One region of the Vibrio chaetopteri genome, then DNA from elsewhere that is predicted to be linked to it. Evidence: predicted binding sites of a transcription regulator. Region 1 holds the regulator's gene; the other holds the start of a gene.
What was found. The regulator CRP, encoded in region 1, controls carbon source genes, mostly activating them, when cyclic AMP is high. The targets are predictions, from matches to a motif close to TGTGANNNNNNTCACA.

Region 1 (6,189 bases):
GCACATAGGATGCTATTTAGTTCAGGCGCGCAGCATGCGATTCAGATGGTACTCGACACCTTCACTCGTGCGGGCGATACCGTCTTGGTCGAAAAGTACACCTACCCGGGTGTGATTAGTTTGGCACGTCAGAATCAATTGACGCTCAAAGGCGTGGACATGGATGAATTTGGCATAACGCCAGAATCGTTGGAGGTATGCTGCCAGCGCTACTCGCCGCGATTTATCTACTTAACGCCAACGCTGCAAAACCCTACCACTGCCATTATGTCTGAAGAGCGCCGCCGCGATATCTTGCGCATCTGTGAGTCTTATGATGTCTACGTGATTGAAGATGAGATCAACGGCCTGCTGATAGAAAAAGCCCCGGCTCCCATGGTTAACTTCGCGCCTGAGCGCGTTATCCATATTGGTGCTTTCTCGAAATGTCTCGCACCCGGTCTACGGGTGGGCTATATGAGCGCCCCGGAAAAGCTTCATCAACATCTGGTGATGACACTGCAAAACCACAGCTGGATGATAAGCCCTCTACTCACTGCCCTAACCTGTGAAATGCTGCTCTCTGGTGATGCAGAGCGAAACCTCACTATCATCCACAGCGAAATGAAAAAGCGTATTGCCATCGCGGTAGACACGCTAGGCGAGTTTGACCTTCGTTATCAACAAGGCGGCTTTCACGTTTGGCTAACCCTACCTGAGCACTGGCGGCTGAGTGAGTTTGTTAGTAGAGCCTCAGAGCAAGGGGTTGTCGTCAAATCGGGCGAGCTGTTTGCACCTCCTGGTGGCTCGGTAGCGCCTGCGGTACGTCTATCGCTGAGCTCGCCACAAACGATCGAGCAGCTACAATTAGGCGTAGATACTCTAAAAGCACTATTGCAATCCAATCCCGTAAGTGAATTTACGTTATGAGCAGCAAACACTTTATCGCCGCCAAAGGGCTAGCCAATCCACACGTCCAGACGCTGATCCCACGCTTTGTACGACGCAAAGCGTTATTTGAGCCGATATGGGAAACCCTGGATACCCCAGATGGCGACTTTGTCGAGCTCGCGTGGAGTGAAGATCCCCATAGACAAAGTGCCCAAAACAAACCTGTGTTTGTTCTATTTCATGGCTTAGAAGGCTGCTTTCACAGCCCTTATGCCAACGGGCTAATGCACGCATTTGCTAAGCAGGGCTGGCTGTCGGTCATGATGCACTTTCGCGGCTGTGGGCCAAACCCGAACCGACTTGCCAGAGCTTATCATTCCGGTGAGATTGGTGATGCGAGACAGTTCATTGAGCTTTTGGATCATCGTTACCCAAATAGTAGAAAGGTTGCCGTAGGCATTTCCCTTGGCGGCAATATGCTCACCAACTATCTCGCTCACTACGGCGATGATACTAAGCTCGATGGCGCAACCGTCATCTCTGCGCCACTCGACTTGGCAGCGTGTGCTAGACGTATTGAACAAGGCTTCTCTAAGGTCTATCGCTCTTACCTGCTCAGTTCGATGAAAAAGAATGCGCTCAACAAACTTCATCTGCTAAGCGAAGTCCTCGGACTGACCGAAGAGCGCATTAAGAACATGAAAAAGCTTTACGAGTTCGATGATTTGATCACTGCTCCGCTGCATGGATTTAAAAATGCCGACGACTACTATCAGCGCTGCTCTGGGCTACCTCGCCTAAGAGAAATCACCGTACCGACTCAGTTTATTCATGCCAAGGATGACCCCTTTATGACACACGAGGTCATTCCAACTTTTAGTCTTCCAAGCCATATCAATTACCAACTGCTTGATCGAGGTGGTCATGTCGGCTTTATGACGGGTAGTTTGCGACGCCCGCGCTTTTGGTTAGAAGAGAGCTTACCAAGCTACTACCGACACTTTATTGACTAGCCAAAAACAGCGATAGATCCCTTTGTGAATCAGCAGTGCTATAATCCTGCGGTCATAGAATTGAGAGGTATTTATGATCATCCCATGGCAACAGATTGACGCAGACACGCTAGATAACCTTATTAAAGAGTTCGTGCTGCGCGAAGGCACCGACTATGGTGAGTCGGAAATATCGCTAGATGATAAAGTTCGCCATGTTCGTAGCCAGCTCGAAAGCGGTGAGGCCGTCATCGTTTTCTCTGAACTGCACGAAACCGTCGACATTAAATCGCGTCGCTCGCTGTAATTTTTCGGTAGCTGCGCAAGTAGCTGCTATATTGAAAGGCTATTGAACTGAAATTGGCCTACAAGGTCTAACTCCTTATGTGAGTTAGCAAATTTATAACGACAATTACAAATACACAGGAAGTGTCATGTCAGCAAAACACCCGATCATTGCTGTAACGGGCTCCTCTGGAGCTGGAACCACCACAACGTCAGAAGCATTTCGCAAGATGTTCAACATGATGAGCGTCAAGCCTGCATTTATTGAAGGTGATAGCTTTCACCGTTTTACTCGCCCAGAGATGGACATCGAGATCCGCAAAGCCAAAGATCAAGGTAAACACATCAGCTACTTTGGCCCCCAAGCGAACGACTTCCCTGCGCTTGAAGAGTTTTTTCGCAACTATGGGCAAAATGGTACTGGCCAGTTCCGCCGCTACCTACACACCTTCGATGAGGCCGTGCCTTATAATCAAATGCCAGGCACCTTCACTCCATGGCAAGACCTGCCAGAGAATAGCGATGTGCTGTTTTATGAAGGCCTACACGGCGGCGTTGTAGATGGCGATGTCAATGCTGCGCAGCACGTTGACCTGCTTATCGGCATGGTGCCTATCGTTAACCTCGAGTGGATCCAAAAATTCGTACGAGACACCCGCGATCGTGGTCACTCTCGAGAAGCGGTTACTGACTCAATTGTTCGCTCGATGGACGACTACTTAAGCTACATTACACCGCAATTTTCACGCACACACATTAACTTCCAGCGCGTCCCAACCGTGGACACTTCAAACCCGCTCAATGCGAAAGGCATTCCGAGTTTGGATGAGAGTTTTGTGGTGATTCGCTTACGTGGTATCAAGAATGTCGACTTCCCGTACTTACTAGCGATGATTGATGGTTCGTTCATGTCACGTCACAACACCATCGTAGTGCCGGGCGGTAAGATGAGTTTTGCGATGGAGCTAATCGTCAGACCAATACTTCAGCAACTTATAGAAACGGGAAAAATAGGTTAGGAAATGTGAGCCAAATCAGCCTGTTTTTTGTATCGTGATCATGTGCACAGTTTTGTATAGATAAATACGCTTTTGACACGATTAAAATCAAGAAAAGCGGCGCAAAAAAGGATACTATTTCTAGGAAATAGAAGATCGCTTGCGCCATCTTCAAAGTGCTTTTATGCTAGTAGGTCTTAACCAACGGGCTTGCTAACAAATATGGAAAGCAGCAAGCATACCCTGCAGAGGAAGTAAGATATATGGTTCTAGGTAAACCTCAAACCGACCCAACGTTAGAGTGGTTCCTTTCACACTGCCACATTCACAAGTACCCATCAAAGAGCACGCTTATTCATGCGGGCGAGAAAGCAGAAACGCTTTACTACATCGTCAAAGGCTCTGTAGCGGTACTGATTAAAGATGAAGAAGGCAAAGAGATGATCTTGTCTTACCTAAACCAAGGTGACTTCATCGGTGAACTTGGCTTGTTCGAAGAGGACCAAGAACGTACGGCATGGGTACGAGCAAAATCACCTTGTGAAGTTGCGGAAATCTCATTCAAGAAGTTCCGTCAGCTTATCCAAGTTAACCCAGACATTCTAATGCGCTTATCTGCTCAGATGGCAAGTCGTCTACAAGTGACTAGCCAAAAAGTAGGTGACCTAGCATTCCTAGACGTAACGGGTCGTATTGCACAGACGCTACTTAACCTAGCGAAACAACCTGATGCAATGACTCATCCAGACGGCATGCAAATCAAGATCACTCGTCAAGAGATTGGCCAAATCGTTGGTTGTTCTCGCGAAACAGTAGGTCGTATTCTTAAGATGCTAGAAGAGCAGAACCTAATTTCTGCCCACGGTAAGACAATCGTGGTTTACGGTACTCGCTAAGAGCACGTAACAAGATTTAAAAAGCCACCCTCGGGTGGCTTTTTTTGTTTCAAATTTATCGTCACCCCTGCGCAGGAATGACGAGCCTTGAGATATCACCCTAACCCCAAATAGTCGTCACCCCTACGCAGGCAGGGGGTCTTCTTTTAGCGCGTCCCAAGCTCAAGTAGATTCCTGCCTACGCAGGAATGACGTGAGCTGTTGTTCCTCCGTCATCTCTGCGTAGAGGCCTGGCCAGTGCAATGACGGCGCTGTAGGGTTTATCGTTACTGATGCGTACTCTCAAAGATTTTGTCCGCAGATGCCGCGACAAAGCCTTGGTAGTAACTGCCATCGGCTAGCTGGTAACGTTTAGCAAACTCATAGAAGCCACCTGGAATCAACTGATCACCATCAGTAAATGCCACGGACACTTTGTCTGCCATGGTCGAGGATTGCTCTAGCAGCACCTCTGGTGAGCCTTTCACTTCCCCGCCCGATTCATTAATCGCAAACCCAGCATCACGAAGGTGCTGATTGACCTCAACTACTTCGGCAAAGCAGTCAAGCTGATTCACGCTCACCGTGAAGTGATTGGCGCCATAACCGTGAGCAGCAAGCCATGAGGCATACTCACTTTCTTGTGCCAACATTTGTAAGTCTTGATAGCTTAAGTCCCACAAACGGCCACCATATAAGAACTCAGCAGAGGAAAGCTTGGCGCTGTCCACCTGTGCCACTAACTTAGCCACGATATCTTGAAGCGATTGAGAGCACTCTTCTACTCGCAACTCGCTGATAAACACCTTAGGAAGCAAAGCATCGCTATGTTCTAGGTGTATCGCAGTCAGCTTTTTGGCTTCAAAGTCGTAATGGCCACTGACCTCGTAACCAAGATCTAGAAACGGCTTAGCTATTGTGTCGATACCCAGTGGCGCGACATTAAAGGTTCGCAGCGCAATATGGTCATTGATAAGCGACTCATCTTCTCTAAGCAAGTCGTGCACCTTATGTGCCGATGGGCACAGGCGAGTGATATAGTCTTGCCACAAGTGGCCAAATAGCGCGTCAACAGTCATAGCACGCTCCTTATAGTTCGATGCCAGGGCTTAAAGTCGCAGGAAGAACGGTGTTATCGCCCTCCATTGATGCCATAGGGTAAGCGCAGTAATCTGCTGCATAAAACGCACTTGGACGAAGGTTGCCAGACGCGCCCGGACCGCCAAACGGCGCATCACCACTGGCTCCTGTAAGCTGACGGTTGCGGTTTACAATGCCTGCTCGAATGTGGTCTGTGAAATATTGCCACTCCTCATCACGCTCTGAGATAAGCCCTGCCGACAAACCAAATCGGGTATCGTTGGACAGCTCTACCGCTTGTTCAAGAGTTTCGTAGCGCACCAGTTGTAGCAGCGGCCCAAAGTACTCTTCATCAGGAAGCTCATCGATATCAGTGGCATCTAACAGTGCTGGCGTCACGAAGGCGGCTTTCAAGCGTTTTGCTTCTACTAGGCTCTTACCGCCTAGCTTCACCAACTCAGCTTGCGCTGCAATAATATGGTCAGCGGCCTGCTCTGAGATCTGCGGGCCCATAAATGGCGCAGGCTGTGCAAACGGCTCATCGATACGGATCTTATTAATAGCAGACACTAGGCTTTCTACTAGTTGATCACCTTTTTCACCAAATGGCACATAAAGGCGTCGTGCGCAGGTACAACGCTGTCCAGCACTGATGTAGGCCGATTGCAAAATGGTGTACACCGCCGCATCAACATCACCAAACGCTTCACTGACGACAAGCGGATTGTTACCGCCCATCTCGAGCGCCAGCATCTTGCCAGGCTGACCAGCAAATTGACGATGCAGGATATGCCCTGTGTTGGCGCTACCAGTAAACAGCACGCCATCAATGCCTTTCGAATCAGCAAGAGCGATACCCGTCTCTTTACCACCTTGAACAAGGTTAATAACACCGGCAGGCAGTCCCACTTCCTCCCAGATTTTCATTGCAAGTTCGCCGACTAGTGGAGTTTGCTCTGAGGGTTTAAAGACCACTGTGTTCCCTGCCAACAGCGCTGGCACGATATGGCCATTTGGCAAGTGTCCCGGAAAGTTATAAGGACCAAACACTGCCATAACACCAAGTGGCCTGTGACGGAGGACGATTTG
Region 2 (6,189 bases), 850 kb from region 1:
CGAACAAAGGCATGCCTTTAGCCGCTGCAGCCGCTTTAGCGTTTGCTAGAGAAACAGCTAGGATAGCGTTCGCGCCGAACTTAGACTTGTTTTCAGTACCGTCTAGGTCGATCATTACTTGGTCAACGTCAGCTTGAGCTTTAGCGTCTTTACCAACTAGAGCTTCAGCGATTGCACCGTTCACAGCTTCAACAGCTTTAAGAACACCTTTACCTAGGAAACGTGCTTTGTCGCCGTCACGTAGCTCAAGAGCTTCGCGAGAACCAGTAGATGCGCCAGATGGAGCCGCAGCCATACCTACGAAACCGCCTTCTAGGTGAACTTCAGCTTCAACAGTTGGGTTACCACGTGAGTCGATGATTTCACGACCTAGAACTTTAACGATCTTAGACATTAATGTTTCCTCTCATTAAATATAAATGTCAAATTTAGGGCAGCCGCACAACCTTCGCTGCCGCCCGTATCCTTTTTACTTTTCTTCAGTACCGCGCTGGTATTCACCTGCTGCCTTAACAAAGCCAGAGAATAGTGGGTGACCATCGCGTGGTGTTGAAGTGAATTCTGGGTGGAACTGCGCAGCAACAAACCATGGGTGTGCTGGGTTCTCGATCACTTCAACCAGTTTCTTGTCTGCTGATAGACCAGAAACTTTTAGACCTGCTTTTTCAATCTGAGGACGAAGTACATTGTTGACTTCATAGCGGTGACGGTGACGCTCGTGGATCTTCGCATTGCCGTATAGTTCGTACGCTTTCGTTCCTTTTTCAAGGTGACATAGCTGGGAACCTAGACGCATTGTACCGCCAAGATCAGAGGTTTCAGTACGTTCTTCAACTTTACCTTCACCATCAACCCACTCTGTGATCAAGCCTACCACAGGGTATTTCGTCTCTTTGTTAAATTCTGTTGAATGTGCGCCTTCCATACCCGCTACGTTACGAGCGTATTCAATAAGCGCAACTTGCATCCCTAGACAGATACCTAGATAAGGTACTTTGTTCTCACGAGCGTATTTCGCAGCAAGGATCTTACCTTCAATACCGCGGTCACCGAAGCCACCTGGAACAAGAATAGCGTCTAGACCTGCTAGTGCTTCTTCGCCTTTGCTCTCAACATCTTGTGAGTCAACGTACTTGATCTTCACGTTCAGACGGTTCTTAAGACCCGCGTGCTTAAGCGCTTCGTTTACCGATTTGTACGCATCTGGAAGCTCAATGTACTTACCAACCATACCAATAACAACGTCTGCTGTTGGGTTCGCTTCTTCGTAGATAACCTGTTCCCACTCAGATAGGTCTGCTTCTGGAGCGGTGATACCAAAGCGAGTACAAACAAGATCGTCAAGACCTTGTGCTTTAATCAACTGAGGGATCTTGTAGATAGAATCTACGTCCTTCATTGAGATTACCGCTTTCTCTTGTACGTTACAGAACAGAGCAATCTTCTTACGCTCGTTTGCAGGGATCGCACGATCACTACGACAAACAAGAATATCTGGTTGGATACCGATAGATAGAAGCTCTTTCACCGAGTGTTGCGTTGGCTTAGTTTTCACTTCGCCTGCAGCCGCTAGGTAAGGAACTAGAGTCAGGTGCATGAACATTGCACGCTCACGACCAAGCTCAACCGCTAGCTGACGGATTGCTTCCATAAATGGTAGAGATTCGATATCACCAACTGTGCCACCAACTTCAACGATCGCAACGTCGTGGCCTTCAGAGCCAGCAATGACACGATCTTTAATAGCGTTTGTGATGTGTGGGATAACCTGAATAGTCGCACCTAGGTAGTCACCACGACGCTCTTTACGTAGAACGTCAGCGTAAACACGACCAGCAGTAAAGTTGTTGCGTTTTGTCATCTTGGTACGGATGAAACGCTCGTAGTGACCAAGGTCCAGGTCAGTTTCAGCGCCATCTTCCGTGACAAACACTTCACCGTGCTGAGTTGGGCTCATTGTGCCCGGATCAACGTTGATGTAAGGGTCAAGCTTCATCATGGTCACTTTAAGACCACGTGCTTCTAAAATTGCTGCAAGAGATGCTGCTGCAATACCTTTACCTAGAGAGGATACTACCCCGCCAGTAACAAAAATATAATTTGTCGTCATGTTTAACCTGAAGTTGGTTGAATGAGGGAAAATGGATTTCTTCTGGACGGGATGCAAATATACCAGAAGCCCATTACCGCCACAACGTGAAACTTATCACATTCAAAATTTTTATTTTTTGCTTCAAATCAATAGTAGAAACGTACACCAGTGAGAAGCCGTTCACAAATCCGAGCAGTTTTCTTGTTTTTTTACATCATTCCAAAACGCATCCAGCTCTTGAAGACTAAAGTCTGTCAGTAACTTACCTTCACCCGCAGCACGCGTTTCTACACCCTTAAATCGGCGAGAAAATTTGTCGTTGGCTTTTCTTAGCGCCACTTCAGGATCTTTCTTCAAATGGCGCGCAAGATTCACTACTGCAAACAAAAGATCGCCCACTTCTTCTTCCAGTTTATCTTCGTTTACATCGACTTGAATCGCTTCTTCAACGACTTCTTCAATCTCCTCTTGAACCTTCTCGACCACCGGCCCAAGTGCATCCCAATCGAAGCCAAATTTTGCGCAACGTTTCTGTATTTTGTTGGCTTTAGAAAGCGCAGGAAGCGACTGTGGTATTGAGTCTAGAATACTTTGCGCGGTTTTGCCTAGTTGCGCTTTTTCCTTCTGTTTCTCAACCTCCCAGTTGGCATTGATCGCCGCTTCATCTTCAAACTCAACGTCAGAAAAAACGTGCGGGTGGCGGCGTGTGAGCTTCTCGTTAAGCCCTTCTACTACCTCATTAAAATCAAACAAGCCCTGCTCTTTGGCCATCTGACTGTAGAAGATGACTTGGAAAAGTAAGTCGCCCAACTCTTCTTTTAGGTTCGGCCAATCTTTGTTGTGAATCGCATCGACAACCTCAAAGGTTTCTTCGATGGTGTGAGGAACAATGGTTTCGAAGGTTTGTTTTCTGTCCCATGGGCAGCCTTTTTCTTCATCGCGGAGCTGCGCCATGATGGTGAGGAGTTGGTCTATAGGTTGGGTCATGTTAAGTTCCTGGTTACGACAAGGGCGAGTGTGGTAGCACTCGCCCTTGGTTGTGTTTTTTTGGTTGGGAGCGCGTGGTTTTTTACCCCTCCCAGCCTCCCCTTATTAAGGGGAGGAGCATACTGGCTCGCTGCGCATCGCCTTACAAAATACGATGCGACGCTAGGAGCTAGTATAGGTTCTCCCCCTTAATAAGGGGGAGCTAGAGGGGGTAAAATCGCCAAGCTTAAAATAGTACGCTAAACTACCCCAACCGCTTCACATTCATCACATCTTTAATCTGCTCAATACGCTTAGTCACGCGCGACAACACCTCAATATTGTTCACTTCCAGATCAAAGTCCATGATAGATAGCTGACGCTTGTAATCACTGCGGCTCTTCATGCTGGTCACCTTGATCTTTTCGTTGGTCAACAAAGCGGTGATGTCTTTAAGTAGACCACCACGCTCCATCGCCTCAACACGAATTGTCAAAATGTATGAACCAACAAACCCGTTACCCCAAACCGTATCGATAATACGCTCTGGCGCGTGGTGGCTGAGCTCTTCTAACTGCTCACAGTCGGCGCGGTGCACTGAGATGCCGCGTCCTTGGGTAATGTAGCCTTTTATCTGATCACCTGGAATTGGCTGACAGCAGCGCGCTAAGTGAGTCATAAGGTTATCAACCCCCTCCACCACTACCGCATCTTTATGCGGGCGACTTTGCGCTGGCGCTTTGTTTTCTGACTCTTGCAGCTTCTCAAGCGCTTGCTGATCTTCTTCTTCCGCGGTTGGCTTGTTTACCAAGGCGTTGATGTGGTTGATGATCTGGTTGATACGCAGATCGCCACTGCCGATACCTACATACAGCTCATCCGCAGAGTTTACGTTGAAGCGCTTCAGGGCGTATTGCTCAGCGTCTTTAAGTGTAGCTCCGATCTTGGCCAGTTCAGCCTCAAGGATCTCACGACCCGCTTCGAGATTCTTCTCGCGGCTTTGCTTTCTAAACCACGCATTGATCTTCGCGCGCGCTCGACCAGAGTGTACAAAACCCGTTGACGGATTGAGCCAGTCACGAGATGGGTTAGGTTCTTTCGCCGTGATGATTTCAACCTGATCACCCATTGCTAGCTTGTGGGTAAACGGAACAATACGTCCAGCTACCTTAGCGCCAATGCATCGGTGTCCCACTTCAGAGTGAATGTGGTAGGCAAAATCAAGCGGTGTCGCGCCCATTGGTAGGTCGACCACATCACCGCGTGGAGTAAATGCATAGACGCGATCATCAAACACCTGACTACGAAGCTCATCAAGCATCTCGCCAGAGTCTGACATTTCCTCTTGCCAGTCGAGTAACTTACGCAGCCAAGTGATCTTCTCATCGTATCCGCTGCGGCCACTACTGCCGCCTTCCTTGTACTTCCAGTGCGCAGCAACACCCAACTCGGAGTCTTCGTGCATCTGCTTAGTGCGGATTTGGATTTCAATGGTTTTACCTTCTGGCCCCAAGATCACAGTATGAATCGATTGGTAACCATTCGGTTTTGGGTTGGCGACGTAATCGTCGAACTCACTAGGTAAGTGTTTATATTTGGTATGCACGACGCCCAGTGCCGCGTAGCAGTCTTGCAAACGCTCGGCGATGATTCGCACCGCACGCACGTCAAACAGCTCATCAAAATCCAGACTCTTCTTCTGCATCTTACGCCAGATGCTGTAGATGTGCTTTGGACGACCACTCACTTCTGCAAGGATACTAGAGGCTTGCATCTCACTGGTGAGGTCATCAACAAAGTCTTTGATGTATTGCTCACGGACGATACGACGCTCGGAAAGCTGCTTGGCAATTTGTTTGTAGGTATCTGGCTGCTGGTAGCGGAAGGCGTAGTCTTCGATTTCCCATTTGAGCTGACCGATACCCAGACGGTTAGCGAGTGGTGCGTAAATGTTGGCACACTCTTTTGCGGCCGCACGGCGCACGTCATCTGACTCATCTTTCACTTCACGTAGGTTACAGATACGCTCCGCAAGCTTAATCACCACGCAGCGGAAGTCGTCTACCATCGCAAGTAGCATGCGACGTACATTATCGACCTGTCCCGACGCCTCAGAGTCTTCAAGGGTGACATTGAGCTGACCGATGGCGGCCATTTCTTCAACGCCGTCGATCAGTTTGATGATTTCTTTACCGTAGTTTTCTTCTAGTAGCTCACGATCGTAAAGGCCACTAGAGACGACTGGATAGAGCTGTGCTGCCACCAACGTGGCTTTATCCATAGACAGGGTAATGAGGATTTCATTCATCTCTCTCCCGCGCCACAACAGCAAGGCCCCTTGCTCACTATCGGCAACGATTTCCTCACACTGACGGTAAACGTCTTTCAATCTTTTTGAGGTGTTTTTATCTTGCTTAAGTGACGCAATCCAATTATCCAAATTGAACTGCTCTTCTGGGTTCAAATGCGCGCTTCTTACCGCAACCATTTCTTTTTCTTCCTAGTTTATTGGTTCGCTAACCTATCCCAGTTAGCGTTATTACTATGACATCTGCATTATTTTTCAAACAACGCCATCGACTCAAGATGACTGGTATGAGGGAACATATCCATCATACCCAAACGAGTCAATGTATAGCCTTGTTCGAGTAGGCTCTGACTGTCTCTCGCAAGGGTAGCAGGATTGCAAGAAACATAAAGGACACGTGTCGCACCTAATGCGGAAACTTGGTCCACCACACCGCTCGCACCCGCTCTCGCTGGGTCTAACAAAATCTTATCAAACTGCTGGGATGCCCAAGGCTGCTGCGACAGCTCTTGTTCCAAATTCGCCTGATAAAATTCGACATTCGAAAGGCCATTAAGTTTCGCGTTGTCCGCCGCCCAATCGACCATGTCTTGTACCCCTTCAACACCAACCACATGGGCGCTTTGCTTAGCAAGCGGCAAGGTAAAATTGCCGAGGCCACAGAACAGGTCTAGTACGCGTTCGGTTGACTCTGGTGCTAGCCATTCAAGCGCTTGAGCCACCATACGCGCATTAATCGCTTGGTTAACTTGAATAAAGTGCGATGGCAAAAATGGCAGCTTCACGCCGACTTCGCCATAAAACGGCTGCTCGCCGACGACTC

Region 2: the regulator CRP is predicted to act here: its motif matches at 2,196-2,211, upstream of PG915_RS14355 (CTP synthase).

What each region holds. Positions count from the first base shown of each region.
Region 1 covers NZ_CP115920.1:531,139-537,327, reverse strand. Annotated here, with positions in the region: gene PG915_RS02425 (PLP-dependent aminotransferase family protein) at 1-909, shown strand, start outside; gene PG915_RS02420 (hydrolase) at 906-1,883, shown strand; gene PG915_RS02415 (YheU family protein) at 1,957-2,169, shown strand; gene PG915_RS02410 (phosphoribulokinase) at 2,297-3,166, shown strand; gene crp (cAMP-activated global transcriptional regulator CRP) at 3,409-4,041, shown strand; gene PG915_RS02400 (DUF1338 domain-containing protein) at 4,308-5,099, opposite strand; gene astD (succinylglutamate-semialdehyde dehydrogenase) at 5,110-6,189, opposite strand, start outside.
Region 2 covers NZ_CP115920.1:3,174,331-3,180,519, forward strand. Annotated here, with positions in the region: gene eno (phosphopyruvate hydratase) at 1-394, opposite strand, end outside; gene PG915_RS14355 (CTP synthase) at 470-2,110, opposite strand; gene mazG (nucleoside triphosphate pyrophosphohydrolase) at 2,273-3,079, opposite strand; gene relA (GTP diphosphokinase) at 3,324-5,546, opposite strand; gene rlmD (23S rRNA (uracil(1939)-C(5))-methyltransferase RlmD) at 5,615-6,189, opposite strand, start outside.